3 regions of the Bowmanella denitrificans genome follow, and region 2 is predicted to be linked to each of the others. Evidence: predicted binding sites of a transcription regulator. Region 2 holds the regulator's gene; each other region holds the start of a gene.
The links. Region 2 encodes FliA, which starts transcription of late flagellar genes. Its sites were predicted from a motif close to CTAAAGNTNNNNNNNNNNNNGCCGATA; they were not measured.
Positions count from the first base shown of each region.

Region 1: the regulator FliA is predicted to act here: its motif matches at 2,195-2,221, upstream of ABD028_RS15775 (flagellar protein MotY).
Region 3: the regulator FliA is predicted to act here: its motif matches at 2,714-2,740, upstream of ABD028_RS17280 (flagellin N-terminal helical domain-containing protein).

Region 1 is NZ_BAAAEI010000020.1:76,258-86,504, forward strand. It holds gene gloA (lactoylglutathione lyase) at 1-259, shown strand, start outside; gene glpQ (glycerophosphodiester phosphodiesterase) at 269-1,261, shown strand; gene ABD028_RS15775 (flagellar protein MotY) at 1,300-2,166, opposite strand; gene rnt (ribonuclease T) at 2,303-2,941, shown strand; gene ABD028_RS15785 (universal stress protein) at 3,049-3,927, shown strand; gene ABD028_RS15790 (peroxiredoxin) at 3,973-4,578, opposite strand; gene ABD028_RS15795 (bacterioferritin-associated ferredoxin) at 4,843-5,037, shown strand; gene bfr (bacterioferritin) at 5,154-5,627, shown strand; gene ABD028_RS15805 (Grx4 family monothiol glutaredoxin) at 5,666-6,022, opposite strand; gene ABD028_RS15810 (Fe-Mn family superoxide dismutase) at 6,256-6,840, shown strand; gene fadR (fatty acid metabolism transcriptional regulator FadR) at 6,895-7,605, opposite strand; gene nhaB (sodium/proton antiporter NhaB) at 7,936-9,507, shown strand; gene dsbB (disulfide bond formation protein DsbB) at 9,555-10,082, shown strand; gene ABD028_RS15830 (hypothetical protein) at 10,099-10,247, opposite strand, start outside.
Region 2 is NZ_BAAAEI010000023.1:383,771-394,017, reverse strand. It holds gene ABD028_RS19350 (AAC(3)-I family aminoglycoside N-acetyltransferase) at 1-110, opposite strand, end outside; gene ABD028_RS19345 (DUF2802 domain-containing protein) at 241-672, opposite strand; gene ABD028_RS19340 (chemotaxis protein CheW) at 740-1,228, opposite strand; gene ABD028_RS19335 (chemotaxis protein CheW) at 1,252-1,929, opposite strand; gene ABD028_RS19330 (ParA family protein) at 1,926-2,705, opposite strand; gene ABD028_RS19325 (protein-glutamate methylesterase/protein-glutamine glutaminase) at 2,742-3,848, opposite strand; gene ABD028_RS19320 (chemotaxis protein CheA) at 3,852-6,053, opposite strand; gene ABD028_RS19315 (protein phosphatase CheZ) at 6,067-6,813, opposite strand; gene cheY (chemotaxis response regulator CheY) at 6,849-7,232, opposite strand; gene ABD028_RS19305 (RNA polymerase sigma factor FliA) at 7,279-8,004, opposite strand; gene ABD028_RS19300 (MinD/ParA family protein) at 8,001-8,873, opposite strand; gene flhF (flagellar biosynthesis GTPase FlhF) at 8,870-10,189, opposite strand; gene flhA (flagellar biosynthesis protein FlhA) at 10,209-10,247, opposite strand, start outside.
Region 3 is NZ_BAAAEI010000021.1:129,503-139,749, reverse strand. It holds gene ABD028_RS17290 (flagellin N-terminal helical domain-containing protein) at 1-641, shown strand, start outside; gene ABD028_RS17285 (flagellin N-terminal helical domain-containing protein) at 1,156-1,986, shown strand; gene ABD028_RS17280 (flagellin N-terminal helical domain-containing protein) at 2,883-3,716, shown strand; gene ABD028_RS17275 (flagellar protein FlaG) at 3,786-4,193, shown strand; gene fliD (flagellar filament capping protein FliD) at 4,210-5,679, shown strand; gene fliS (flagellar export chaperone FliS) at 5,693-6,124, shown strand; gene ABD028_RS17260 (hypothetical protein) at 6,121-6,432, shown strand; gene ABD028_RS17255 (motility associated factor glycosyltransferase family protein) at 6,434-10,009, shown strand; gene pseB (UDP-N-acetylglucosamine 4,6-dehydratase (inverting)) at 9,999-10,247, shown strand, end outside.

The DNA.
Region 1 (10,247 bases), on a different contig from region 2:
GGCATTTCTGGGGTATGGCGAAGAACACAGCCATACCGTACTAGAACTGACCTACAACTGGGATCAAGACAGCTACGATATGGGTACGGCCTATGGGCATATCGCCATAGGTGCAGAAGATATCTATGCGCTGTGTGAACGCCTGGAACAGCAAGGTGCAGATGTCTACCGCAAACCTGGGCCGGTCAAAGGTGGCAGTACCGTTATCGCCTTTGTGCGCGACCCTGACGGTTATGCCGTGGAGCTGATTCAAGACTGAGATTAAAATATGATAAGGACGCTGCTTACCGGCATTCTGCTGTCAACCCTGTGCACTAACCTGTTGGCCAAACCTTTGGTCATTGCGCATCGGGGCGCATCGGGCTACCTGCCGGAGCATACGCTGCCAGCCGTTATTCTGGCCCATGGCATGAACCCCGATTATATCGAGCAGGATTTAGTGTTATCCAAGGATGGTGTGTTGGTGGTACTGCATGATATCCACCTGGATACCGTGACCGATGTGGCAGAGCGCTTTGCACAACGGAAACGGGCCGATGGACGCTTTTATGCCATCGACTTTACCCTTGAGGAATTGAAGAGCCTGCGGGTACACGAAAGACGCAATGAACAGAATCAGCAAGTGTTTGCCCTTCGTTACCAAGGGCATAAGACCAATGCGGACTTCTTTCGCATTGCAACCTTCGAAGAGCAGCTCATTCTGATTCAAGAGCTGAATCGCAGCCGTGGCGTCAATATTGGCATTTATCCGGAGATAAAATCCCCGGCATTTCACCGTGCTGCTGGGCAAGATATCAGCAAGATTTTCATGGCCCAATTGGAAAAGCATGGTCTGAATAAGGCAGATGCCAAGGTATATGTGCAATGTTTCGACTTTGCCGAAACCCGCCGTTTACGCCAGGAGCTGGGCCTGAAAGCGCCGCTGATACAGCTTTTGGCAGAAAACAGCTGGCAGGAGTCAGGTTCAGACTACGACTATTTAAAATCCCCGCCGGGTTTGCAGGAGATTGCCAAGGTAGCGGATGGGATTGGCCCCTGGATCCCGCAGTTGGTTAACTTTGACAACAAAGCCCCAACCACGCTGTTTACACAAGCCAAGGCATTGGGATTACAAATACATCCTTATACTCTTCGTGCAGACCAACTACCGCAAGGTATGGACTGGCAGAGCACCATGGCATTGCTATTTGACTGGCTGAAAGTTGATGGTATTTTTACCGACTTCCCGGATAAGGTCGTGGCCTACAACGCCACACAGTAAAAAGGGCGCCTAGCGCCCTTTTGACAATCCTGATGTGATTACAACCCTTTCTCCATACGGATAATCACCCGACGGTTCTTGGCTCTGGACAGTTCATTGCTGTTTTCTGCAATATGCCGTTTTTCCCCATGGCCGGTGATACTGATCCTGTCGCCCTCAACCCCTTGCTCCTGGAAAAACTGCTTTACCCGCTCGGCACGTCGCAATGACAATTGCTCATTGCTCCAACGGCCGCCATAACTGTCGGTATAAGCATCCAGTAACACCAGTTCAATATTGCTGTCTTCTTTAAGGTAGTCACTGATCATGCTGAGTTTTTTGCGTGAGCCTCGGGTAAATTCATCGGAGTTTTTCTGATACGACAGCACAGTGTAGGCAATATCCTCGAAGCTGTAGGGCAGCAAATTAGCCACACATTGGGAAAACTGCCGGTATTGGTCAATAAAGTTGCTGGCATTTAGCCCCACAGCCACTCTGTCGGCTTCATTGTACCAATCACGATAATAGATGGTCGGCCAGAACCCTTTTTCCAACTCAGACAGAATGGTCCAGGCCGCTTGTTCCGGTAGATCGCCATTATATTGTTTACGAATGGGCATGTCGGCAATTTGCCGTTGCATGGCCCCAGGCATCCAGCTCGGTGGCACCGAGTAAACCGAAGCCACACCATAAGTTTTGGGCAACTGCAGCATATCCAGCTCAAACTCCATATTGAGTTGCTTACTGGCCAGACTGGTAAACAACGCATCGCCATAGCCGGGTACCTGATGTTTCAGAGTACATTGCAGTCGGGTTTGGCTGCTTAACTGCCAACTGGAGGTTTCAACGGGCGCTGCATAATGACGCAAGCCGGCCTGAGCGGGCGTTATCAGCATACCGAGCAAAGCATAAAGGAGTCTGTTCATAACATCTCTGTCCAATTCCTTACCAAGATATCGGCAGTCACATCAATTCCATTACACTGGATAGCCTCGGCCAGACTTGTCATAATCGCGGCCCAGACCAGCACGACCATTTAGTTCAAGACCGATAGAGTAAAAGATGACAGCAGATACGCAACAACTCAAGCAAAGATTCAGGGGATATTTTCCCGTAGTAATAGATGTGGAAACCGCCGGTTTTAATCCACGCACCGACGCTTTGCTGGAAATTGCTGCAGTTACCTTAAAGTTAAACCAAACAGGTCAGCTTGTCAGAGACGAAACCTTTCATTTTCATGTCCAGCCATTTGCAGGTGCGAACCTGGAACAGGCTGCACTGGATTTTAATGGCATCGACCCACATTGTGCCTTGCGTGGCGCCCTGCCGGAAACGGAAGTGATGAAGGAACTGTGCAAACAAATCCGTAAAAAGCAGAAAGATGCGGATTGCCAGCGCAGTGTTATTGTTGCCCACAATGCGGCCTTTGATCAGGGCTTTGTTAATGCCGCCGTTGAGCGCTCCAGTATAAAGCGCACCCCATTCCACCCTTTCGTGTCCTTTGATACCACCAGCCTGTCAGCCCTGGCTTTCGGTCAAACCGTATTGGTTAAGGCCTGCCGCACGGCGGGACTGAGCTTTGATCAGGCCGAGGCACATAGCGCTTTGTATGACGCAGAGAAAACCGCAGATCTATTCTGTATTATCGTCAACAAGTGGCAACAACTGGGTGGCTGGCCGCTAACGACGGTAGAGAACTGACAGAATTAAATACCTGATGTATTTGGCATAGCCTTTCTGATATAAATCAAAGCATTGGTTAATTCTCGTGCTAGATTTATGCTACTTAGCTGAAAAGGAAGGCGTGGATGAAACAGATACTAGTCATTGCAGATCTCCCGGGAAACAAGCCCAAGGCCCTGGCGAAAGCCAAATTAGTTGCAGAGGCATTAGATGCTCAGGTAACGGTGTTGAGCTTTGTGCATGAACAACTTAAACATCTACCCGACAACCTTAGCAATGCGCAACAACAGGAAGTTCAGCAAAGCCTGATTGAGCAGCGTCAGCAATGGCTGGAACGCCAACTCAAAGATACCGGACTGAACGATGCCAGTGTACAGACTCAGGTGATCTGGGAGAAAAACATTGCCCAGTGGGTGGAAGCTTACGGTCGGCGTCATCGCCATGACCTGATTATTAAAACCGGACATCGCACTGAGAACTTGTTTTACACGCCAACAGACTGGCATTTGCTCAGAACCAGCAGTGCGCCGGTTTTACTAGTAGCTGAGAAAAAATGGAAAAAGCAGCACAATGTGCTGGTTACATTGGATCTTGGTAGTAAGCTACAAAGCAAGCAAGCTTTGAACAGGCAATTACTGGCCACAGGTATTGAGTGGGTACGTCATTTTGGCGGCGAATTACATGTGGCTTATTGCCTGCCCATGTCCCCCATGCTGAAAGATCTGATGGGGCTAAGCGCCAAGAAAATCGCCACTCAGGCCAGACAGCAATATCTGCCGCTGATTCAGGAAATGGCTGGTGACTACCCTATTTCCGAAAAGCAGCTGCACATTAAGGCCGGTGAACCAGACAAGGTGTTACCCAGTATGGCGGCTGATGTCAATGCGGGCCTGGTCGCCATAGGCACCGTGGGCCGCAAAGGACTAAAAGGAAAACTGTTGGGTAATACCGCGGAACAAATCCTGACCCTGCTTAAAACCGATGTGATGGCAATTCAGCCTTAAAATAAAAAAGCCGCGATAATCGCGGCTTCGTTTTAGCTTAAAGACTTACAGCTTGTCGCTGTTTTCCGCCAGGTACTTGGCCACACCTTCGGGGCTTGCCTGCATACCTTCGTTACCTTGCTGCCAGCCAGCTGGACATACTTCACCATGCTCCTGGTGGAAATTCAGAGCATCCACCATACGCAGCATTTCGTCTACATTACGGCCCAGCGGCAGATCATTAACCACCTGATGACGTACATTACCTTCCTCGTCGATCAGGAAAGAGCCACGGAACGCCACGCCAGCTTCAGGATGCTCAACATCATAGGCCTGGCAGATTTCATGTTTTACGTCTGCCACCAGCGTGTACTTCACAGGCCCGATACCGCCTTGATTTACCGGCGTATTACGCCATGCGTTGTGGCTGAACTGGGAGTCAATAGAGATACCAATTACCTCTACACCACGCTTTTGGAATTCTTCGTAACGTTTGTCAAAAGCAATCAGCTCTGAAGGGCAAACAAAAGTGAAATCAAGTGGGTAGAAAAACAACACGGCTTTTTTGCCTTTAATGGCCTCTTTCAGGTTATAGCTGTCAACAATCTCACCGTTGCCCAGAACGGCAGCGGCAGTGAAATCCGGGGCGGGACGACCAACTAATACACTCATCATCTTCTCCATTTATTGGTTGATGTTTTGCTTACTGCGTTTGCTGCGCAATAAGTCTCAGAAAAACTAGAACACAAGATAAGGGCACATGCAGTGCAAACCAAGAGCAAAAACAAAATTGCTGCACTAAATGTCGAATTACTGCACTGGCCTTCATTGACTTCACCTAAATTTAAGTGAGATTTCTTATCAATCTCAAACAAATTTCTTGGCAAAACACCTAATAACAATTATTATCATTTGTAGTGTTATAGGAGTTGTACTTTGTTCGTTTGTCTTTGCCACGGAATTACCGATAAGCACATTGCCCAAGCCGTCCGCGAGGAAGGCGTTGGAAATATGCGTGAGCTGCGTAAACAGCTGGGTGTTGGCAGTCAATGCGGGAAATGTGTACAACTGGCCCAACAGGTCATAGATAACACTATAGTTGATGAGTCCTTATTTAAGGACGTCAGCTAAACACAGTTTGAATAAATTGGCCGGTGACGCATAAGTATTTGTTCTCTATAATGAATGAATCTTAGCCCGCCGTTTTTGTGTTGCTTGGCAAAAATGGCTTACCATGGAGCCCGGCGATGAAAGGCGATAAATCCCTTATCAAACACCTTAACAAGGTGCTCGGCCATCAATTGGTGGCAATCAATCAGTATTTCCTGCATTCCCGTATGTTTAAGAACTGGGGACTGAAGGCGTTGGCCGACAAGGAATATCACGAGTCAATCCGGGAAATGAAACGCGCCGATGATCTGATTGAACGCATTTTGTTTTTAGACGGCATTCCTAACTTACAGGATTTGGGCAAATTGCATATCGGTGAAGACACCGAAGAGATGCTCAACTGTGATCTGAGCTTTGAACATAAAGCCCTGCCGGATTTACGCAGTGCCATACAGTGTGCAGAATCCGTGCAGGATTATGTCAGTCGCGACTTACTCGGCAACGTTCTGGATGGCCAGGAAGAGCATGTAGACTGGCTGGAAACTCAGTTACAGCTTATCAGCAAACTGGGCATTGAAAACTACAACCAATCACAAATGCATGATGATTAATTGAGAAGGGGCCGATACGCGCCCCTTTTTTGTGTCAGTTATTCAGCGCTGCCCTGCTCTTCACCTTTATTGGCTTTAGCACGGGCGGCGGCCTCTTTGATTAAGGGCTGCAATTCACCTTGCTGGAACATCTCCAGGACAATGTCACAGCCGCCGACCAGTTCACCTTCCACCCAAAGCTGCGGAAAGGTGGGCCAATTGGCATAAGCGGGTAGTTCTGCACGAATATCCGGGTTTTGCAGAATATCTACATAAGCAAAGGGTTCGCCACAGGACATCAGCGCCTGCGACGCCTGGGCAGAGAAGCCACAACTGGGCAGCTTAGGTGAGCCTTTCATATAAATTAGGATGGGATTTTCAGCGATTTGCTGTTTGATTTTTTCCAACGTTTCCACAATAACTGCCTCATAATTAGGGTTAAACGGATTTGCGGCCATTATACGTGTTTTCAAGGCTTGACTCATGCATTGTTCACATAACTTGATTTTGCTGCGATGGGCCGCATCTATATAAGCTGTCTGGCTGGCTATTTATTTGCATTGGCTTTAGACTAATAAATAAACCAATAACTTTATAAACTACGATGACAACCACGTCGTCGACCTTATGACTAACATGGAGAATTTACATGGCTTTTGAACTTCCCCCATTGCCGTACGAAAAAAATGCATTGGAACCGCATATCTCTGCTGAAACTCTGGATTACCATTATGGCAAGCACCACAACACCTATGTGGTGAAGCTGAACGGCTTGATTGAAGGCACAGAATTCGCCAACAAATCTCTGGAAGACATTGTACGTAGTTCTCAGGGTGGCGTATTTAACAATGCTGCACAAATCTGGAACCACACTTTTTACTGGCACAGCCTGAGTCCAAATGGCGGTGGTGAACCAGCCGGTGCACTGGCCGATGCAATCAACGCAAAATGGGGCTCCTTTGCCGCATTCAAAGAAGCCTTCAATGACAAGGCAGTCAATAACTTTGGTTCAAGCTGGACCTGGTTGGTAAAATTGGCCGATGGCAGCCTGGATATTGTAAACACCAGCAATGCTGGTACGCCTATCACTGAAGCAGGCGTAACGCCGCTGATGACGGTGGATCTATGGGAGCATGCCTACTACATTGATTACCGCAATCTGCGCCCTAAGTACCTGGAAGGTTTCTGGGCTTTGATCAACTGGGATTTCGCAGCACAGAACTTTGCCAAGTAATCTCAGCAAAAACAAAAAAAGCGCCTGTTGGCGCTTTTTTTATGTCTAAGACAATCAGTCCACTAAGTCCTGCGGCATATCACCGCGAATTTCATGCCAAATCTTGCCGCTGGCAATCCCGTATTTGCGAATCAGGCCTGGAACCTGCTCATGGGCCCCCGTTTGTGCAAGTTGTAATAACTGTGCGTAGTAATCACGGGCCAGATTACGGGACTTGCTATTAGAGAAATAATAACCGCCAATTCTGGCGTATAAGCCGCGAAAGCCGTTCATCATCAGTACATAAACCCGGTTGCCAGACGCCAGCGCCAGATCATGGTTAATGCGGTAATCATAATCAGCGAAAGCCTGACCGTCTTCAGGCACATCCGAATAGCCTTTAAGGAGTTCAGCAGCCTGCTCCGGCGAGTTTTTAATTGCCCCGCGAATAAATACCGCACTGACACTGGTACGTGCAGCCAATAGATGATCAACAAGCTCTGGAATACCATCCTGGTCCAGACGCGCCAGAGTTTCCAGAATATTCAGACCACAAGTTTCCCAGAAGTTATTCACTTTCGTGGGCTTGCCATGCTGAATAGTTAGCCAACCATCCCGCGCCAACCTCTGCAACACTTCCCGTAAAGTAGTACGGGTCACTCCGATAAGTTCAGATAATTCCCGCTCAGCCGGCAGGATAGTTCCGGGTGGAAATCTGCCGCTCCAAATAGATTCAACAATATATTCTTCGGCAAATCCTGCTGGACTCTGGGACTTATAGATCATGCAAAAGCTCGCTTAATACCGATTAGTTTTTGTTATCAAACTGATTGTACCAGATGTGTATGCTAATTAAACCAAATTACTGCAGAGGCCATGGTGGCGCCAATTCACCTCTTTCGCCATACTGAATATGACAGATTATCCCGCACTCAGAAGGGGTAAACATCAGAATTGGCTTGCTTTTTTCGGCACTTCTCATTAAAACAACAGTAGTCGGTTTCCTCATCGAGAACCCAGCGGCCTACTAACAACTGTGGAGCAGGACGCAGGCAAAGCGCTCCGACTGGCTGGCCGATGGTGATCCACCCCACTACACCGAAAGGACCACTTAGCATGCAACAATCCATGGTCGACGCACTGTTCAGAAATTTTCTCGGTAATGCGCCTGACTGGTATAAAAAAACCATCATCGCATTTTTAATTATCAACCCCTTGCTGTTTCAGCTCAGCCCTTACATGGCAGGGTGGGCGCTGGTACTGGAATTTATCTTCACCCTGGCCATGGCGCTTAAGTGTTACCCCTTGCAACCCGGAGGCTTGTTGGTCATCGAAGCGGTATTTATCGGAATGACCAGCCCGGAGCATATCAAGCATGAGGTGGTGGTAAATATCGAGGTGTTGCTGCTGCTGATTTTTATGGTGGCGGGTATCTACTTTATGAAAGACCTGCTGCTGTTTCTGTTCACCAAGCTACTTATCCGGTTGCGTAGTAAAGTAGCATTGGCTCTGGCTTTTACGTTGTCATCCGCTTTGCTGTCCGCCTTCCTGGATGCCTTAACCGTAATTGCGGTGATTATCAGTGTGGCGACAGGTTTCTATTCCATTTACCACAAAGTGGCTTCCGGTAAAGATTACCATCATGAGCACGACCATACTGCTGATGAGAGTATGCCGGTGCCCAGCCGTGAAGACTTGGAAGGCTTTCGCAGTTTCCTGCGTAACCTGATGATGCATGCTGCCATTGGTACCGCCCTGGGGGGGGTAACCACCATGGTGGGTGAACCGCAAAACCTGATTATTGCCGATAAGGCCGGATGGAACTTTGTCGAGTTTCTGATGCGTATGAGCCCAATTACCCTCCCGGTACTGATTGGCGGCTTGCTTACCACGGTGCTCTTAGAAAAGTTCAAGCTGTTTAGCTACGGTGCACAGTTGCCGGATACAGTACGAACGATATTGTCAGACTATAGCCACTATGTTGACCAGCAACGCACCAAGAAAGACACAGCTAAGCTGTACATCCAGTCTCTGATTGCCGTTTGGTTGGTGGTTGGCCTGGCTTTCCATTTGTCGGCTGTTGGACTCATTGGCCTGTCAGTTATTGTACTGGCCACTGCGTTTTGCGGCGTGGTCGACGAGCACCAGATAGGTAAGGCATTTGAAGAGGCGCTGCCTTTTACTTCACTTTTGTGTGTGTTTTTTGCTGTTGTGGCGGTCATTATCGATCAGGGGTTATTTACACCGGTAATCGAATGGGTTCTGACCTTTGAAGGTAAAACCCAGTTGGTGATGTTTTATTTAGCCAATGGTTTGCTATCCATGGTCAGCGATAATGTGTTTGTGGGTTCTGTGTATATTACTGAGGTAAGTGCTGCACTAAAACATGGTCATATTACCCGTGACCAGTTTGATATGCTGGCCGTAGCCATTAATACCGGCACCAATTTGCCCAGTGTGGCAACGCCTAACGGACAAGCAGCTTTCCTGTTTTTGTTAACGTCAGCCCTCGCGCCATTACTACGACTTTCATACGGTCGAATGGTGTATATGGCCTTGCCTTATACCGTTGTGCTGACCTTGATTGGTCTGGCCGCCACTTACTTCGGCCTGCTGGAAATGACCGATTGGCTATACCATATGGAATGGATTAGTCATCATAGTCCTAGCGAAGTACCGCACGATTAATTTAAATGGCGCCTCTTTCGAGGCGCCTGTTGTAATACGAGATGCCAATGCAATTGTTTTCCCGGATGGCCGAATGGCCCGCTAAACGCTGGCCCTGGGCCTTGTTATTTATTTCCTCTGTGCTGCTTGAGGCCACCGCCTTATACTTCCAATACGGCATGGGCCTTGAGCCTTGTATTATGTGTATTTACCAGCGTAACGCAGTGTTCGGCCTGATGTTCGCCGGTATGGCGGGCATGTTGCTGCATAATTACCCGGTAGGCCGCATGCTATCCTATGCCTTATGGGCAGTTTCTGCTGTTTGGGGACTGTTGATTGCAGTGGAACATGTAGACATTCAAACTGCGGCCAATCCATTTTTTACGGTGTGTGAAATTGTACCCAACTTCCCAAGCTGGCTACCTTTGCACGAATGGATCCCACAAGTATTTGCCGCAACCGGCGACTGCGGCAATATAGACTGGTCACTTCTGGATATGAGCATGCCACAATGGATGATCATTATTTTTGCTGTTTATACAGCGTTGTTGGTCATCAACTTGGTAGCGAGACTGGCGAGGTTCAGAGGTTTTTAATGCGCCACAACCTGAGTCAAATATAAATATCCAAATGACCAGGGGCCGCACGATTTTCACCTTCTACAGGTTTATCTGAGGTCGCTTTAGCGGCCTTTTTCTTTTTACGCTTTTGTTCCTGCTTTTCCCGTTGCTGACGCTCTTCGGCGGTTAAATTCTTCTCAT
Region 2 (10,247 bases):
TTGTTGGCGGAGTAGCTCGCTTCGTCATCGAATACTTCGCTAAACATTGCATTTATGGACTGCAACAAGGCAACGTCATTTTTAGAGAGATGGACAATTTTGACTGACACTCGCTCGCTCCTAATACCTGACAGCTTAGCGTTTTATCTGTCATGTCGTCCGTGACAGATAACCGTCTGTTGGACGGTCAGATAAATCTTGTTCTTGGTCTGGTTGATGTATAGAGAATTTGACTAATGCCTAACGCTGCTGACCATGAATACTAAACAGCAATTCCGCTTCGGCCCGGGGCAGTTCACATTCATCCATCAGCTCTTCGACCGACGCGCCTTGTTGCAGCAGTTTTACCGCTCTGTTGTAGAGCTTGGTATCAGGATCCATTTCCGCCAGTTCTTGCTGTTGCTCGCGGGTTTCGCGCAGGGCACCATCCAGTTGCTTATGCCGCCCTTCCAACAGCTTAATACGCTCCCCCATGCCAATGCTGCCGGTGCGCAATTCATGCAGCTCTGCGGCCAAAGAGCGGGATTTTTGTTCCAACACTGTCAGTTGCGCCTGAATCTGCGCCAGCTCAGCCGCCCGACTCTGCGACACCATCCTGAGGCGAAAGACGGCCAAAACCAATAACAGTGTCAGCAGGGCCGTACCAGTTAATGCAATTTCAATCCAACCCATGGATTTTCCTAGTTACAAACACAAAAACACCCGGCAATCCCGGGTGTCTGTCATCTGATATCACCCGTTACAGGCTGCTGATTTCATCCCATTCTTCATCGGTCAGCAATTTGTTCAGATCCACCAGTATCAGTAATTCACCATCACGGTTACTGACGCCCTGGATAAACTTGGCGCTTTCTTCAGTGCCGACATTGGGGGCGCTATCGATTTCAGAGGATTTCAGATAAACCACTTCAGCGACACTGTCTACCAGTATCCCCACCACCTGTTGGTCGGATTCGATAATCACAATGCGGGTATTGTCGGACACTTCGTTAGCGTCAAGACCAAATCTGGCCCGGGTATCAATCACGGTAACCACATTGCCACGTAAATTAATAATGCCCAGTACATAATCAGGTGCACCCGGCACCGGGGCAATCTCGGTATAACGCAGCACTTCCTGCACTTGCATCACGTTGATGCCGTAGGTCTCATCCCCCAGTCTGAAGGTCACCCACTGCAGAACTTCATCTTTATCAGTCCCTGCATTACTGTTTCTGTCGTCACTCATAGCTTTAGCTCCCGACCGGCGGATTAATCTGCATCTTTACTGCCCAGCCCTTGTTCCAGAAGGGCCACCAAGGCGCCAACATCGATAAGGGCACACATTTTTTCCTTCACCAGACCAGCAAGCCAGGGGCGCTTGCCGTGGCTTTCACGCCACTTTACATCGTCTTGGTGTAAGGTCACCGTATTTACCAGTGATTCGCAGCAAAGCCCCCAACCACTGTTCTCTAACATAATAAGATATTGATAATTTAAGGATTCTGCCAGTGTTTCTGTGTATTTTTCTGGCATAACCCACTGAGCCGTGTCTACCACTTTCAGCTTTTCGTCCCGATGCAGCATTACACCTTTGAACCAATCAGGCTTGCCGATTAAAGGAGACGTCTTGTCCATCTTATGGATACCGCCAAGCTCAGTCAAAGGTACGGCCAGAATTAACCCCGCGACTTCAAAATACAAAGCCTGAAACTTGCCTTTACGGTATTCAGGCTCCTCGTCGGGCACAGATACTGAGGTTGTATCGGCTGTTGCGCCTTCATCCTGAAGAGCGGGTGCAGGTGGCGGGACAGGAATATGAGGTTTTGCCTCTTCCAGCAGCCTGGCAACGGCCTGGCGCTGGACCTGCTCAATCACAGCGTCTTCTGTCAGCAAGGCACTGAGGTATTCCTCCATGACTTTTTCATTGGCAAACTGATTTTTGCTCATACCTGAGGCTCCTGGCTCAACAGAAAGTTCAGCAAACTGTTATAAGCATAGACGCCCCGGGAGCGAGGATGATAAACCGGCAGTGGACTCTGTGCCTGGCTGGCATCACGGAAACGCGTATCAACCGGGATGACGCCGTTCCATACCAATTCGCCATAGGTATTGCGCAGACTTTTATACGCCTCCAGCGCTGCATTAGTACGCTTATCGTACATGGTGGGAATAATAGTGTAGGTATAGTCCCGCGGCTGCGACTTTTTCATGATCTCCAGGGTATGCATCATGCGATCCAAACCCTTTAAGGCCAGAAACTCGGTCTGCACAGGTACCAGAATCCGTTGGCAGGCCGCCAGTGCATTGACCATCAACACCCCTAATACCGGCGGGCAATCCATAATGGCAACATCAAATTCATGTTCAATCAGCTCAAGGGCCTTTTTGATAATCAGCCCCATACCGCCCTGATGGCCCATGCTCCTGTCCAGCGTTGCCAGCGCCATAGTGGCCGGTAAGATAAACAGCGAATCAAATTTAGTTGAACACAGACAATCCAATACTTTATCGGCGGTCAGATTTTTATGTGCCAGGAACACATCATACAGACTGGAGGACAGCTCTTCTGAGTCCACTCCAAAGTAATAACTCAAAGACGCATGGGGATCGGTATCCACCAGCAAGACCTTTTTGCCCTTAAGCGCTAACAAGGAACCCAGGGTCACAGTGGATGTCGTTTTGCCAACGCCGCCCTTTTGATTTGCCACAGTCCAGACAATCACAACTTAACCCTTTATGGAAACCTATCCCTGCCCAATTCAGGCAGGCATTTCAGCTAAAATATGAGAAGCAATATCGCCCAGCGCTAAGCTGGCTGAAGACAACCCGGCCGCAGCCACGGCCTGTGGCATGCCATACACCACACAGCTCTTTTCATCCTGCGCCCAGATCGTAGCCCCACGGGGCTTTAATGACCGACAGCCTTCACGACCATCGGCTCCCATACCGGTAAGCACCACCGCCAGAATATCACCGCCATATACCCGCCCCAGTGATGCAAAACTCAGATCCACACTAGGCTTATAGGTAATATTATCCAGGCCGGTGTCATCAACAATGCGAATACGGCAGGAACGACTGCTGCCATCCACCAGCATTTGCTTGCCTCCGGGTGCCAGATAGGCGCAGCCGGGTTCAACTAAATCGCCGTTCTCGGCTTCCTTCACTTTAATCTGACAAAGATTGTTCATTCTCGCTGCAAAAGCGGTCGTGAACGTACCAGGCATATGCTGCACAAGAAATACCGGGTAAGGGAAACTGGCTGGCAATTTGGTAAGAATGGTTTGTAGCGCCACCGGCCCGCCTGTCGAGGCACCAATGGCCAGGGCAGCGTATCGCTTACCTGTCGCTTTTGGCGGCCTGACTGACTCAAATACCGGTGCGCTTTTTGTTTCCTGCACTCTGGTATCCCGCAGGCTGCTGCGCATAACCGGTGCAGGTCTTAATAAACTTGGCCGGGTAAATGCGCGGCGTCTGGCCAGCGCCTTAACTCTTTGCTGCAGCAGGCTGATAGCCTCCTGCCTTTCTCGGGCAATGTCTTCAAACTTTTTCGGCAGGAAATCAAGCGCCCCGGCATCTAAGGCATCCAGTGTGGCCTGAGCACCGTCATGGGTTAAGGACGAGAACATCAGAATAGGCGTGGGCGTACTGGCCATAATGCGTTTCACCGCACTAATGCCATCCATCACCGGCATTTCCACATCCATGGTAATGACATCGGGCTGCAGCTTGGCAGCCATATCTATGGCTTCCTGACCATTTTTGGCCTCACCGACCACTGTCAGGCCGGGGTCCTGGTTGAGAAAATCCGAAACCCGCTTACGAAAGAATGTCGAATCGTCGACCACCAGTACCTTATAACGCATCAGTTATTTGCTTTTTTTATCTTTTAGGCCTTTTTTCGCATAACGCTTGAGCAGGCTGGGAATATCCAGAATCAGGGCAATGCCGCCGTCACTGGTAATAGTTGCGCCGGCCATACCTGGCGTGCCTTGCAGCAGGGCATCCAGTGGTTTAATCACCACCTCTTCCTGACCAATCAATGCATCGACCACAAAACCTACTTGCTGAGTGCCAATTTGCACCACCACAACGTGGCCTTTACTGCGTTCAACCTTGACCTTTTCCTTACTGCGATGCAGCCATTCCTTCAGATAAAACAGAGGAATCGCTTTGGAGCGCACAATCATGGTGAGCTGACCATCAACCGTGTTGGTCTTATTCATGTCCACATTTATGATTTCACTGACTGCGGCCAGTGGTAAGGCAAAGGTCTGCTCACCAACAATCACCATCAGGGTGGGCAGAATAGCCAGGGTCAGAGGGACCTTGATCTCAAGCCGGGTACCCACGCCTTTTTCTGAGTGAATATGCACGGTACCATTGAGCTGGTTGATTTTGGTTTTCACCACATCCATGCCAACGCCGCGGCCGGAAATATCGGAAATCTCGGTTTTGGTGGAAAATCCCGGTGCGAAAATCAGGTTGAAGGCTTCAACATCTGACATACGGGCAGCGGCATCCACATCCAGCACACCACGCTTAATGGCAATCTCTTTCAGCTTCTCCGGATCCATGCCCTTACCATCATCTTCGATGGTCAGCAGAATATGGTCGCCTTCCTGGGACGCCGACAAGGTAACAGTACCGGTGCGCTTTTTACCCGAGGCTTCACGCTCGTCCGGCATTTCAATACCGTGGTCTACTGAGTTTCTGACCAAGTGCACCAAGGGATCGGCCAGGGCCTCCACCAGGTTTTTATCCAGATCGGTTTCTTCACCCACCAGATTCAGGTTAATTTCTTTCTTTAGGCTGCGGGCTAAATCGCGAACAACCCTGGGGAAGCGACCAAACACTTTCTTAATGGGCTGCATACGGGTTTTCATCACCGCACCTTGCAGATCCCCGGTCACCACATCCAAATTGGCAATAGCCTTGGACATATCTTCATTATTGATATTGACGCCAAGACTAAGCAGACGGTTACGTACCAACACCAGCTCACCAACCATGTTCATAATCTGGTCAAGGCGTTTGGTATCCACCCTCACTGTTGTCTCAGCAGGTGGTGCAGCCGGCGCTTTCTTGTCGTCCTTCTTCAGAGCTACAGCAGACGACTTGTCTTCGTCATCATCACTGGCTTTAGGCGCAGGTTTGGCAGCAGGCTTCGCGGCTTCTGTTTTAGCTGGCGTTGCCGCTGCAGGTTTAGCAGCAGGCTTTGGTGCTTCAGACTTAGCCGGTGGTGCTGCCGGCACTGCACCAGGCCCCTTACCCGAGCCATGCAATTGGTCGAGTAAGGCTTCGAATTCATCATCGGTAATATCGTCACCGCTCTTTGCATCGGAAGCAGGAGCGGCTTTGGCAGGTGCAGGGGCATCGCTGGCAGCTTTAAATTTGCCTTCACCGTGAAGCTGATCGAGCAAGGCCTCAAATTCATCGTCGGTAATGTCTTCATCACCGTCACTCAAATCAACCTGTGGTGCAGTATTGCTGGCAGGTGATGCCGCTTTGGCGTTAGAAGGTGCGCCGCCTGGCCCATGCAGTTCATCCAGCAAAGCCTCAAATTCATCTTCGCTGATATCGTCGATACTGCCACTATCAGTACTGTCACTCACCGAAACAGGTTCAGGCTCGGGCTCGGGTTCAGGCTCGGGCGCTGGCGCCACATATTCGTCTTCGGACTCAGGTTTACTTAAACGATGCAAAGCCTCCAATACTTCTGGAGAGGCAGGCTCCAACGGTTCACGGGCTTTAACACTGGCGAACATCTCATTGATGCTATCCAGTGCTTGCAAGATAACGTCCATCAGCTCGGCAGTTACCTGGCGCTTGCCGGTACGCAACACGTCAAACACGTTTTCAGCGCCGTGGCAGGCATCCACCAGTTCGGTCAGGGAAAGGAAACCCGCCCCACCTTTAACGGTGTGGAAGCCGCGAAATATGGCATTGAGCAAATCCGCATCTTCGGGATTGTTTTCCAGATCAACCAGTTGCTCCTGCAATTGCTCCAGAATTTCTCCCGCTTCAACCAGGAAGTCCTGCAGGATATCCTCATCAACGTCAAAGGCCATGCATCAATTCCCCTTAAAACCCTAAGCTTGAAAGTAGATCATCTACGTCATCCTGACCAGTTACCACGTCATCACGGGTAGCCGCATCAATAATTGGGCCCTCTGCCATTTCCTTGCTGGCCTCTTTCTTGGCTTGTTTGGCAATCTCATCTACTTCGGGCTCACCAAACACCTTAAGCATATGTACCAGGTTGTCTTCGACTTCTTTGACTAACTCGATGACTTTACGGATAACCTGACCGGTCAGATCCTGATAACCCTGAGCCATCAGCACTTCGGTCAATAGTTCGTTCAGTTTCGCCGAATCAACACTGGCCTCGTCAAGAAGCTTATCCATATCATGGCAAAGCGTTTTAAATTCACCCAATTGCAACTGACGTGTCATCAGCCTTTTCCAGTCTGGCAGAATTTCATTAATTCTGGCATTCAGACGTTCAGCGATAGGCATACTGGTCTCAACCGCATCCATCGTGCGGTTAGCTGCATCTTCCGTGGTTTCAATTACATAGTTGAGTCGACTTTGTGCATCAGGAATATCTTCCTGAGCCAAATCCGCGATGCGGGCATCCAATTGGAAATTGTTAAGTGAATCATGTAACTGACGTGTAAGTTTGCCCACTTCGGCAAACAATTCCATGGAGTCTTCCATGGTCACAGATTCCAGCAGTTGCATGGCACCCTGGTTGTCTCCCTGCTCAAGCAATGTCACCAGTTGGCGAGCATCCTCAAGCGACATGGGAGCTTGATGAGTATCAGTCATTAAGGCGTTCCTTATGCTTTAGGATCCGCCAGGGACTACCCAAGGCGCTCAAATATCTTTTCGAGTTTCTCTTTCAGCGTAGCTGCAGTGAAAGGTTTCACCACATATCCATTTACACCGGCCTGGGCTGCTGCAACAATTTGCTCTTTCTTCGCTTCCGCTGTCACCATCAGAACAGGGGTGTGTTTCAAGCTATCATCAGCGCGAATGGCTCTGAGCAGATCAATCCCCTGCATCCCTGGCATGTTCCAGTCAGTGATAACAAAGTCGAAATCGCCTTGTTGCAACATTGGCAACGCGGTATTCCCGTCATCAGCTTCCTGAACATTGGTAAAGCCCAGGTCTTTGAGAAGGTTCTTGATGATACGTCTCATTGTCGAGAAATCGTCGACAACAAGAATTTTCATGTTTTTATCCAAAACTGCCTCCAGTGAGGAATCAACCAACTGTTATTCTTATTAAATTCTATTCCATTTGCCAGCTTTGCATGCGAGTTCTGAGTCTCAACATGGCCTGACTATGGATCTGACTAACCCGAGACTCACTGACTTCAAGCACTTCGCCTATTTCGCGCAGGTTCAGTTCCTCGTCATAATACAGTGACAGCACAATGGCTTCCCGTTCAGGCAAAGTAGTAATAGCATGGGCCAGCGCTTTTTGAAACGATCCCTGCAACAAATCATCAAAGGGTGCGTCAGTGCCCCGGTTCTGTTCGGTGCTAATTACATCTTCGGTAATGCCCAGATCTTCAATACCCACCAGTCTGCCGGCATTCACTTCGTTCAACATCTGGTGATATTCATCCAGACTGACTTGCAATTTCCCGGCAACATCGGCATCACGCGCATCGCCGCCAGTTTCACGTTCAACTGCTTGTATAGCCTCGGCGATGGCGCGGCTGTTCTTATGCACCGAACGGGGTGTCCAGTCGCCTTTACGAATTTCGTCCAGCATAGCACCGCGGATGCGAATACCGGCAAAGGTTTCGAAACTGGCTCCCTTGGAACCGTCAAAATTTTTGGCGGCTTCCAACAAACCAATCATGCCAGCCTGAATAAGATCGTCAACCAACACGCTGGCAGGCAGACGCGCCATCAGGTGGTGGGCTATACGCTTGACCAGTGAGGCATGTTGCTCCACCAGCTTCGTTTTATCGTCGAATTGCTGATAGGCGGCTGCTTTATTGTTCACACTTTATCTCTTTGGACCGCAGAATTCTGATTGACTAACTGTTCCAGGAAAAACTCCAGATGCCCCCCGGGCTGCGATGGTATTGGCCATCTTAGCGCCTGTTTAGCCAGATTATTGATGGCCACTGCCGCTGGCGAACTGGGATAGGCTTCGATAATGGATTTTTGCCTGCGTACCGCTTTACGAATGTTCTCGTCAAACGGAATTGTGGCAACCAATTCCAGGGCAACATCCAGAAAACGATTGGTTACTTTTGACAGTTTAGCAAAGAGTTCTTGTCCTTCGCGTAAGTTGCGCACCATATTGGCCACAATCTTAAAGCGAAATACACCATGGTCACGATTCAAAATCTTGATCAGCGCATAAGCATCCGTCAAAGAAGTCGGCTCATCACACACCACCACCATAATATCCTGGGCTGCGCGCGAGAAGCTCAACACCATATCGGAAATACCGGCGGCGGTATCCACAATCAGCACGTCGATTTGGCTGCGCAATTCACTGAAAGCGCGAATCAATCCGGCATGTTCTGTGGGGGTCAGCTCTGTCATGGACTGCGTGCCAGAGGTGGCCGGTGCAATTTTGACCCCATAGGGGCCTTCCACCAGCACTTCTTCCAACAGACATTCACCCGACAGTACGTGAGATAAATTCTTTTCGACCCGCAGGCCCAACATTACGTCAACGTTGGCCAACCCCAGGTCGGCGTCAAGCACCATGACCCTTTTGCCTTGCTTGGCCATAGCGATGGCTGTATTCAGAGTGATGTTGGTTTTACCCACTCCCCCTTTGCCACCGGTAACGGCAATCACTTTGATTAGATTGGGCTGGTTCATTCGTCTTAAGCTACTCGCTTGATCCTCAATCATATTGATACTGCTGAGTTTACAACCTGCTGCGTTCTTGTAGGCATTAAAGCATACTGCTTAAATAGTCTCGCTGCACAAGAAATTATGTACTTGGCATCGGCCGCCTTAATGTCCTCGGGCACCTTCTGCCCATCCGTCAAATATCCGACGGGCAATCTGTGCTCCAGGGCCAGGCTGATGGCTTCGCCGAGACTGTAACACTCATCAAGTTTAGTGAAAATACAGCCCTGCAAAGAAATCTGCTTATACGTCATAAGCTGATGCTCCATCACTCTATGCTGCGCATTCGCGGCCAACACCAGATAATGTTTGATATTAGCATAAGATGATTCAGCCAAGGTATCTAACTGTTTGATTAATCTGGTGTCTCTTTGACCAAAACCGGCAGTATCAATCAAAACCAGGCCTTTATTGCGAAACTGATGGAGCAGATCGGACAATTCTTCGGCACTGGCCGCTTTCTTTACCGGGCAGCCAATAATCTTGCCGTAAGTCGCCAGTTGTTCGTATGCGGCAATGCGATAGCTGTCAATGGTAATAAGCGCTACCTGATTGGCACCATAACGCTGCGCATACTGCGCCGCCAACTTGGCAATCGTGGTGGTTTTACCGGTGCCGGTCGGCCCCATCAGTGCCACGACACCGCCTTTGGCGAGAATATCGTTTTGTGTCGTGTGCAGACGATTGGCCAGTAGTTTAAGCAGAAAGACCCAGGCGTCACGCTCCTCGCAGTTGGCCGGTGCATAGGATACCACCTGCTCGGCCAGCGCTGGGGTAATGCCCATGCGCACCAATTTATCAATGAGATAGCTATGCAGGGGCCTGGCTTGCTGACGATCTTGCTTGATCAGGCCTGCCACCTGAAACTCCAGTACATTTCGCAGTGACTTCAACTCCTGGCGAATATCCTGCAACTCGGTGTCGTCCTGTCTGTTGGGCTCTGTCTGCACAGGGGTATGCTGCTTGTTCGCACTTGTGCTTTCTGCACGGGCAGGTTGCGAGGCCGATGGAGACTGTTTGGTTTGCTTTTCCAACAGTGCTTTAAGACTGTCCGGGCCGGAATCTCCAATAATTTCGCTGAGACTGGGCGTCTTTCCTGCTGCGCCAGCCGGTGTCATTCTTGGCTTTGCCATAACATCCGGCTGATTGGCTTGGGGTGTTTGCTTACGTACAGGCTCTCTGTCATAGGCAGCAACAATTTCTATACCATCCGCCACTTTTTTATTCGACATGATCACTGCGTCGCCGCCCAACTCTTCTTTAACCTGAGCCAGCGCTTCGCGCATGTCTTTTCCATAGAAACGTCTGATTTTCACTTTTACCCCCTATGTCAGCTTATTGGCCCACGGCGCTGACAATCTTAATCTGCTTGTC
Region 3 (10,247 bases), on a different contig from region 2:
CCGTGCGTAACGCCAACGACGGCATTTCCCTGGCACAAACCGCAGAAGGGGCGATGCAGGAGATCACCAATGCTCTGCAGCGAATTCGCGTGCTTGCGGTGCAATCACAAAACGGTATTAACAGCTCGGCTGACCGTCTGGCCCTGCAAAAAGAAGTCTCAGCTCTGAAATTGGAGATCAGCCGTATCGCTTCCACGTCTCAGTTTGGTGGGGTGAATATTCTGGATGGCGCCTATTCTGCGGTGTTCCTGGTGGGAGCCAATGCGGGTCAGTCTATCAGCGTGAATATTTCCCGTCCGGGTGGCTTTGGTGCCTCAGGCCTGTTTAACGGTATTAATGTATCGGTCGCCACGGCTGCGCAGGCATCAGCTACTATGGGCCTGGTGGATACAGCAATATCTATTATCGGTGGGGCCAGGGCCGACCTGGGTGCGATTCAAAACCGCTTTCAGTCCACCATACGTAACCTGAGCAACATCTCAGAAAACGTTGCGGCGGCAAGATCACGCATCAAGGATACAGACTTTGCCGTTGAGACGGCAGAATTGACCCGCTGGCAGATTATCCAGCAAGCCAGTGTGACTGTGCTTGGCCAGGCCAATCAGCGCCCGCAGTCAGCATTGTCACTGTTACAAGGATAATAAAGATGAACAAGGTAACGTCATTGCGGGGGCAAGCGGCGTCATCCTGAAGACAGAATGGTGAATATGTAGGTTTGGTCTCTATTCACCATCCCTGACTCTCATAAATGTTAATTTCAACATTTAACTAAATGAGAAATAAGGGAAAAGAAAGGTCGGTATGCAAAGTTTGTGGGGGCAAGCCGCATCCGACCTGAAGACAGAAAATCTTTACCAAAACTTGATCGATAGCAGGATGCACTTTTAGCAAGGGACGGCTCTTTTATTTAAAAAGGCCGACTGACAGGCGTGACGCCAGGAGGTAGTGAGAGGTTTGAGGTTTGGCCATCAAACCTGTCGTGTCGGCCAGAGCATTCGCTCACTTTCTTGCATTTGCAGGCTCAAGTACCGGCAAAGCCAGTCAGAAAACTGACTGACGGATAGAGAAAAGCACATAGCGTGCCAACTATTAATTGCCAAAAAAGGCGTCAATACAACAAAAGCAATAAGACGCTAACTTGTTAGGAGAGAAATCATGAGCCTATACGTTAGTACTAATGTCTCGTCACTGAATGCGACCAGACAACTTTTTACCTCAAATTCCAATTTGAGTACTGCCTTTGAGCGATTGTCTTCCGGCTTTCGTATCAATGGTGCAAAAGACGACGCAGCCGGTCTGCAAATCTCTGACCGTATGACCGCCCAGATCCAGGGCCTGAATATGGCGGTGCGAAATGCCAATGACGGGATTTCCCTGGCGCAGACTGCGGAAGGGGCGATGCAGGAAATTACCGGCGCTTTGCAGCGTATCCGCGTACTGGCGGTGCAATCGCAAAACGGTATCAACAGTTCGGCTGACCGACTGGCGCTTCAAAAGGAGGTGTCTGCTCTTAAGCAGGAAATCAGTCGGATAGCGTCAACGTCCCAGTTTGGTGGGGTGAATATCCTGGATGGTACGTATTCTGCGGTATTCCTGGTGGGCGCTAACGCTGGCCAGTCAATCAGTGTGAATATTTCCCGCCAGGGCGGATTTGGGGCGTCGGGATTGTTTAACGGCGTGAACTTGTCGGTGGCTACCGCCGAAGGTGCATCAAGATCCATGGCGATGATAGACACAGCAATCTCTATCATTGGTGGGGCCAGAGCGGACCTAGGTGCGATTCAAAACCGCTTTCAGTCCACCATACGCAACCTGAGTAATATTTCGGAAAACGTGTCAGCGGCAAGATCGCGCATCAAGGATACAGATTTTGCCGTCGAAACGGCAGAATTGACCCGCTGGCAGATTATTCAGCAGGCTAGTGTGACGGTGTTGGGACAGGCGAATCAGCGGCCTCAGTCGGCTTTGTCACTGCTGGGTGGTTAGTTTTAACAGTTTGGACTTGTAGTGGTGGTGTGCATTATTGCCCAGTGTAGAAAAAGGAAATTCACCACAGAGACACAGAGAGCACAGAGGTTTTCCTTGTTGGGGGATTTGGTCAGAAACGAAACGTGCCAAGGTCTACCAATTTTAAGGTGAACTGTTTGTAATTCGAGAGGGTAGGAAATGAGAGGCCGCCCCTGGTGAGAAAGGGGAATACCTTGTCTCACCAATCTGGACACCAGCAGCATCAAAGCAATGCTGGTTCCCAGCCTCAGGATTGAGGCTGGGACAAGGAAAAAAACGCCGACTGACGGACTGAGAGTGTAGTAGTGGTTGAGAGGCCAGTTTGCATTCTCTAACCCGCAGTCGGACCGAAACCTTATTTGCTCGTTCTCCTAACTTGAGCAAGTTGGCCGGGTCATCTGACCCGGCTTTTTTAATCTGCCGATGTCAAATTCACCATTTCCAACAATGTACTCATTTTATAAGCACAGTGCGTGCCAATAATTTTCTCCAAGATCTACTATCTGATTCTTAGTTGCAGAGTTTAGACCCAGTGCTAGGCAAGTACGCATAGATTCATTGCTGCACGTTTTATCTCAAGACTGTCAAATCGTCAAATCGTCAAAGTGGCAAACGGTTGGAACTCCCTAAATACAGCTTCCGCAGTGTGGAAAAGTCAATACAAAACAGTTGCTTAAATTTATTTTAAAAAAATATCAAATTTTTCCTAAAGACTCTCAATGGTGTGCCGATACCTAAAGTCGAGGGGTATTTTAAGTTTTGAATTTTGGCTTGGTGTCAATCTTCAAGTGTGAGGCAACTCAGCAATGAGTTGATTTGAGGCAAGTCAGTAAAGGTATGAGGGTACCTTTGTTGGCTTTCAGGAGGTAACTTCCATGACTTTGTATGTAAATACTAACGTATCGTCCATCAATGCTCAGCGCCAGTTGTTCAACTCAGGCAATGCTTTGTCAACGTCGTTTGAAAGACTGTCATCAGGTTTTCGTATTAACCGTGCCGCTGATGATGCTGCTGGTCTGCAAATTTCTGACCGTATGACGTCGCAAATCCAGGGCTTGAACCAGGCAGTGCGTAACGCTAACGATGCCATTTCTTTGACGCAAACCGCTGAAGGTGCATTGCAGGAGATTACATCTTCGCTGCAACGTATCCGCCAACTGGCCGTGCAATCACAAAATGGTATTAACTCGTCTTCTGACCGTACGGCGTTGCAGAAAGAAGTGTCTGCGCTTAAACAGGAAATCAGCCGGATTGGCCAGAATACCCAGTTTGCTGGTGTCGACCTGTTAAAAGGCAATTACTCTGCTGCCTTCTTAGTGGGCGCTAACGGCGGTCAAACTATCTCGGTAAACCTGTCTACCACCGCTCCCGACGGTGGTTACGGTGCATCTGGTCTTAGTTTGGGTAGTCTTACTGTTGCGACCGCGAATGACGCTTCAGCTGCACTGACAACTATCGACAATGCCATCTCCACGATTGGTGCGGCCCGTGCCGATTTGGGTGCATTGCAAAACCGTTTTCAGTCCACTATCCGTAACCTTAGTAATATCGTCGAGAATATCTCCGGTGCCCGTTCGCGGATCCGCGATACCGACTTTGCTACCGAAACGGCTGAACTGACACGCAACCAGATAGTGCAGCAGGCGTCATTGTCTGTACTGAGCCAGGCCAACCAGCGCCCTCAGTCAGCCTTGTCTTTGTTGGGTTAACCTGAAATGGCCGTTATACTTTGAAGTATATCGGCCACTTTCTTTACTCTATTAGAGTGGAGGTGAAAAATGGACGTTAATTTTTCACAGTTGCCCCCGGGACTATCAGGTGCAGCGCTTGATGCTGTGGCTGAGCGTACCAATGTACCTGTTGTTTCTGAGAAGGAAGCACCTAAATCAGAATTGGCAGGTAAATTGCCTGAAGAAGTTAAAGTCGAGGAAACGGCCGCCGATAAAGAGAGTATCGAAACGGCTGTGCAGGATGTGCGTGACTTTGTGCAGGCACAGAATCGCAACCTGAATTTTGCCTTCGACGAGGGCAGCAACCGTTCTGTTATCAAAGTAACAGATGCACAATCCGGTGATGTGATAAGACAAATCCCATCGGAAGAAGTGTTAAAGCTGGCTGAGCGCATAAAGGAACTTCAGTCTGAAGTTGGCGCAGCAGTAGGAGTACTGTTTAATAAGTCAGTATAACTTTATGAGGTAGAGCATGGCTATTCAGTCTTTAGGAGTTGGTTCAGGCTTGGCCCTGGATGACTTGGTAAAGCAGTTGTTGGAAGCTGAGCGCAAGCCCAAGTTCGATCGTCTGGATAAGCGGGAAGAATCACTGGATGCTGTTATCTCAGGTATCGGCTCGCTGAAATCCAAAATGGATGCCTTTAAGGAATCTGTTGATGCACTACGCCGGGATACGGCCCTGTCTAAACGCTCCGCAGTAACGACTCATCCTGGTGTCAGTGGCGAGGATGCTACTGGCCCCTTTACCGCTGAGGCATCTAATAGTGCGGCAACCGGCTCTTACCAGATTACTATAACAGAGCTTGCCAGTGGCAGCCGGGTTGAAACGGCCAATGCTGCAGATGGAGGATTTAACAGTAGTTCTGATGTGGTCAGTGCCTCTGCCGGTACCCTGACTTTTCAAGTCGGCAGTAAAAGTTTTGACGTTGACGTCACGGCCGGTATGACGGTTCAGCAACTACGCAATAAGGTGAATAGCTCTGCGAGTAATTTTGGTGTCACCGCCAGTGTGATCAGCACGGGTACTGCAGGTGGGGGCGCTAAACTGGTATTTAGCTCTGATGTTACCGGCACCGGTAATGACCTTAAAATCATTAATAAGAACGATATTGCTGATTTAGAGAGGGTGTCTACCACTGATTCGACCGAAACCCAGACTTACCTGGGCTATGCAAAAAATGCCACTAATGCTAAAGCTACCATTGACGGTATTTTGGTGGAAAGTGCCACTAATCGTTTTGAAAACGTAATTGAGAACGTTGCTTTCGAGGCTAAAGAAGTATCCAGCAAAGATGCGCTTGATAACTTTGTAGCGTCAACGCTTGAGATAGGATACGACAAAGATGGCGTTGAGAAAAAAATCCGCGACTTTGTGGATGACTACAACACCCTGATTTCTGAAATCACTACATTGACCCGCTATGGTCAGTCTGAATTGGAAGAAGACGGGGCCTTGGCCGGTGATTTTATGGCCAGAGGTATCCAGAGTGGCCTGGCCAGCATTGTTTCCAGTGCGGTGCCTAATTCTAAACTTGGTAGTTTGTTCCAGCTCGGCGTTTCTTTTGATGAAGATGGCAAGCTGCAAATTTCAGACTTCGACGAGTACGGCTTTGGTAGCGGTGAAGATAAGCTCAAAGAAGCCTTTGAAGATAACTTTGACGAAATTGCCAAGCTGTTTACCGACGATGAGTTTGGTATTGCCACAAAAGCCTACGATTTTGTGTATGAGTACACCACCTTTGGTGGCCTGCTAAGAAGCCGTGAAGACTCCTATAAGAATGAAAAAGACTTACTGGCCGATGACCGGGAGCGCCTAGAATTACAGATGCTGAATTATGAAGATATTCTACGCAAGAAATATCTGGCATTGGACCAGACCGTCAGTCAGTTAAATCGAACCGGCAGCGCTTTGATGGCATCTTTGGCCTCAGCCGGATTTTAAAGGAGCTGTATAAATGTCACTAAAAGGTATTAATGCCTACAAAAAGGGCAATATTAAACAGGATATTGCCAGTGCCGACCCGCATAAACTTACACTGATGTTAATGCAAGGCGCATTAGACAGAATGGCGTTTGCCAAAGGCAGTATGGAACGGAAGGAATATGAAGCTAAGGCAGAGCATTTATCCAGGGCATCAGCCATAGTAATGAATCTGCGAGACACGCTGGATATGTCTTTGCAAAGTGAAGTATCAGATAACCTCTATGCCTTGTATGACTATATGTTGCAGCGCTTAATCGATGCTAACGTACAGAATAGCTTGAAGATTATGGACGAAGTGATTAGTCTGATGTTACCCATAAAGACCGCCTGGGCTGAGATTCCCGAACAAGCCAAACAAGAGGCTTATGAGGCAAGGCGGCAAAAACAGCAAGCGGCCGTGTGAACAGTGTAAATCTTCATCACCCCTTTACCTTTCCCGACTTAGACAGACTCAATGAAGCCCTTAATGGGCTTCTTTGCCAATCAGAACCTAATATTGAGGCTATTCAGCAACTGATCGTTGAGCGCGACCATATGGTGCTTGCGCATGTGGCTAACCTTGAAGGTGACAAGAAATCGGCATTTGCTCAGGCAGAGTTGGCATGTAATAAGCTTCTTGGTGAAAAGCTTGCTGAATTCAGGGATGCCGTAAAAGCCGATCTAACCAGTTTGCTCAGAAGCCGTAAAGCCATAAAGAAGTACAGAAAGTAAGATGCTGAAAAATATTCGCTTACATGTAGAAAAAGATGAAGAACGCCAGGCTGAACTTGAACAGCAGCTTGCAGCCCATATCGCTAAAACCAGTCAGGAAAACTTTAACAGTTTTCAGCGCTACATCCCTTCCCTGACCGGTTATTTCCATCAGCAAAGTCAGAACATTTCTATCTTTTGCAATAAATATGGTCGATACAATATTGTTGATTACGGAGTGGGGCGCACCCTGTATGGTTTTGATCCCGAGCAGGAGTGTTTGCAGCATGTTCAGGCTTTCTGCCAAAAAGCATCATATTTTGATTTTTCTGCCGATCGAGAAGAAGAGCATAAATCGACACCTCCGCTGTCAGAGTCTGTTACTTTAGAAAGTCTGCCAGCCTATCAGGCATATCTGAATCGTACACCTCTACCTTCAGTACCAGAACTGGTTGTTGTATTTGGCTTAGGCCTGGGTGTCCACATTCGTTATCTGGTGGAACATTTCAAAATCAAGCATATAATCATTTACGAGCCTGATGTTCAGTACTTCAGATGCTCTGTGATGGTCACCCATTGGAAAACAATATTAGAACTGGCAAAGCAAAAAAATACAGCAATTTATTTTCAGATTGGTAAAGATGGTCGGGACTTGTTGGAGGACTTTGCTGAGTTAAAACAGCATGTTCAGGTGCCGGGAGCTTATTTTTATCAGCATTACAATCATCCTGTATTTAATTCCATCGTAAATCAACTTCAAAAAAAATCATGGTTGGAGTTAAGTGAGCGAGGGATGAATTTCCAACTTGTGGAAAATGTGGATGAATATTGCCCTCCTTGGACGCCGACCTTGACGTTGCAAGATTGGCAGGACGTCAGTCCAGATGATTCATTGTATAAAAGTAATCTTGCTGCATTTAGTAAATATTTCCCGGATATCTATAAAGAATTTAGTGATTATTGTCCTAAGATTTGGTTGCCGGTCAGTTCTGTGGATGGTCAGATAAATTTGGTGCAAAAGCAACGCTTGGTATGTTGGTATGGAGACCAACCATTAGACGAAGGACTGGCTAACTTTGCAGGCTTTGCTGAATTCCCGCACAAAGATGGTTTGGTTTTGGGGTACAGTGGTACGAAACTAAAGCATTATCTTCACTACAAATTTGTTGCTAAAACGGAAGAGATTCTCAAGAAGCTAGATGAAGAACAAGGAAGCCTACCTGAGACAATTAAATCTGTTATTTTGTTTGGTTTAGGCTGTGGTTATCAGTTACAAGCCTTAATGAATGAACACAATGTAAATAATTTATTTATATGCGAGCCTAATCGAGATTTTTTCTATGCGTCTTTGTTTGCGATTGATTGGGCTGGAATTCTAAATAAAATAGATAAGTCAAGAGGGCGGCTATATATCAACATTGGAGATGATGGAAGTAATTTGTTTAAGGACTTATTACGTCAGTTTTATGTTATTGGTCCTTATATTCTGAATAGTACTTATTTTTATCAAAGTTACTATAATGGAATATTAAATCAAGCCATTGCGCAGCTTCGAGAACAGTTGAAAGTTGTAATTTCAATGGGTGAATACTTTGATCATGCTTATTATGGCATTGCGCATACTAGAGAAGCATTAAAACGTGAATATCCATTCTTAAAGAAAAAGTCTGGCTTTGCTCAGCAGATCGTACATCAAACTGTGCCTGTTTTTTTGGTGGGCAATGGTCCGTCTTTGGATTTCTCAATTGAAACTATAAAAGAACACCAGGACAAAGCGATTATAGTATCCTGTGGCACATCCTTACAGGTACTGCACCGTAATGGTATCGTTCCTGATTTTCATGCTGAAATTGAACAGAATCGCTCTACTTTTGATTGGGCCTGTCGTATTGGTGATTTTGAGTATCTTAAAAAAATCACTTTAATTTCTTGTAATGGTGTTCATCCTGATACATGTGATTTGTACAAAGATGTCTTTTTGGCTTTCAAAGAAGGAGAGTCATCCTCAGTATCTACGCTACAAGTCTTGCGCGAAGAAAACTATCAGGTTCTAAAGTTTGCATTTCCAACGGTTACTAATTTTGCATTAAATTTCTTTGTCAATATAGGAATGAAGCAGGTATATCTATTTGGCGTGGATTTGGGGTTTTCTGATAAAAATCATCATCATTCCATGCAGTCTGGTTATTATAAAGAAAATGGCGAGGAGATTTACAACTATTCGGAAAAAAGTAATGTTGCTATAGTTGTACCCGGTAACTTTAGAAGAAGTGTATTTACTAAGTACGAATTCAAAGTTTCTAGAATGTTATTGGAGCAGTCTTTGGCTGCTGAAAAAATAGAGTGTTACAACTGTTCGGATGGTGCCAAAATTAATGGGGCTATTCCCTTGCGGATTGAGGATGTTTTAGTTTCTTCTGAGCCTCTAGATAAACAAAACTGCATTCTTTCTATTAAAAGTGATTCATTTTTAAGTTTGAAGAGTCATTTATTTAAATATGAATATGAGACTAAGTTTTCTCATCAGGCTCTTCTTGATGAGTTGGCGGTATTTTCCAAACTATCAGATACTGAAGTACAAGAAATGGAGCAGGCTGAAGAATTAATAGAACATCAAAAAAGATTATTGTTTATATCTTATCAGCACGGTCGATCGCTACTCTTTTATTTCTTGTATGGAACCATGAATTATGTGAACTCAGTGTTGATTAAAATTCTTCACTCGGCGTGTGACGAACGTCGTTGTCTTGACGATTTTAATATGGCCAGGCGTTGGTGGAATAGTGCACTAGTCAACATTTGTGAGCGTTTAGAACTGAAGTCTATGCTACTTGATGTGTCTGCAAGTTTCGCTTACCATCGATATGATTTAAACGTTAGACTTACAAGTATTGGATTGAAATTAACTGTTGTAAGTAATTCCGAACGTTTTGTTTGCGTTGCAAAAAAATTGAACGAATCAAGGCGGCTTGGTCTTGATATTGATTTTTTTGAGTGCGATAGAGCGTTTTCTTTATTAAATGGAAACTCAAGCGAACTGGTGGTCGTATATTCTAACCCTTCTTTAGATAGACATATCGAGTACAGTGAGGTTTTTAGTTGGGATAAAAAATTTCATTATGTTGTATTTGTTAACGAAATGAAGCCAGCGTTAGATGTTTGCGAAATTCCAAATAATGTATCTCTAATCTACCTCCCTGGTTGTATTGACCATCCAGATGGTTTAATACAAGGTAATGAAGTATTCAGATTTACTATTTTTTGTAGCTACTTAAATTCATTTGATGACTTCAGATTAATCATCCCCAAGGCGGTTGTTAACAATGTTAAAGTAGCTAACTCTCATTTTGTAAGTATTCCAAAAGATACGTTCTATCTTTATGACTTCCAAGACTCTATATGTTTTAGTCTAAATGATCCTGAACGTGTGATGATGCAAGCCGCTTCTGGAAATCGAGGAGACTATATTGGCCGGGCTTTGTCACCTAGCATGTTGTTACTTAGAGAAGAAAGCGAAGAGAGTTATGTAGCATTAAAGCAGCAAACTCTGGTTTCATTCCCCTTCTTAAATAAGGAAGACCGTCTTTATGTTCAATAATAAGAATATATTGATTACAGGTGGTACAGGATCTTTTGGTCGAAAATTCATCGCGAATATTGTCAAACTTTATGAGCCTAAGCGACTGATTGTTTATTCCCGAGACGAACTCAAACAGTTCGAAATGCAACAGAAGTTTTATCATCCCTGTATGCGCTATTTTTTGGGAGATGTACGTGATAAGCATCGACTCAGAACAGCAATGCGAGATGTCGATTTTGTGATTCATGCTGCAGCG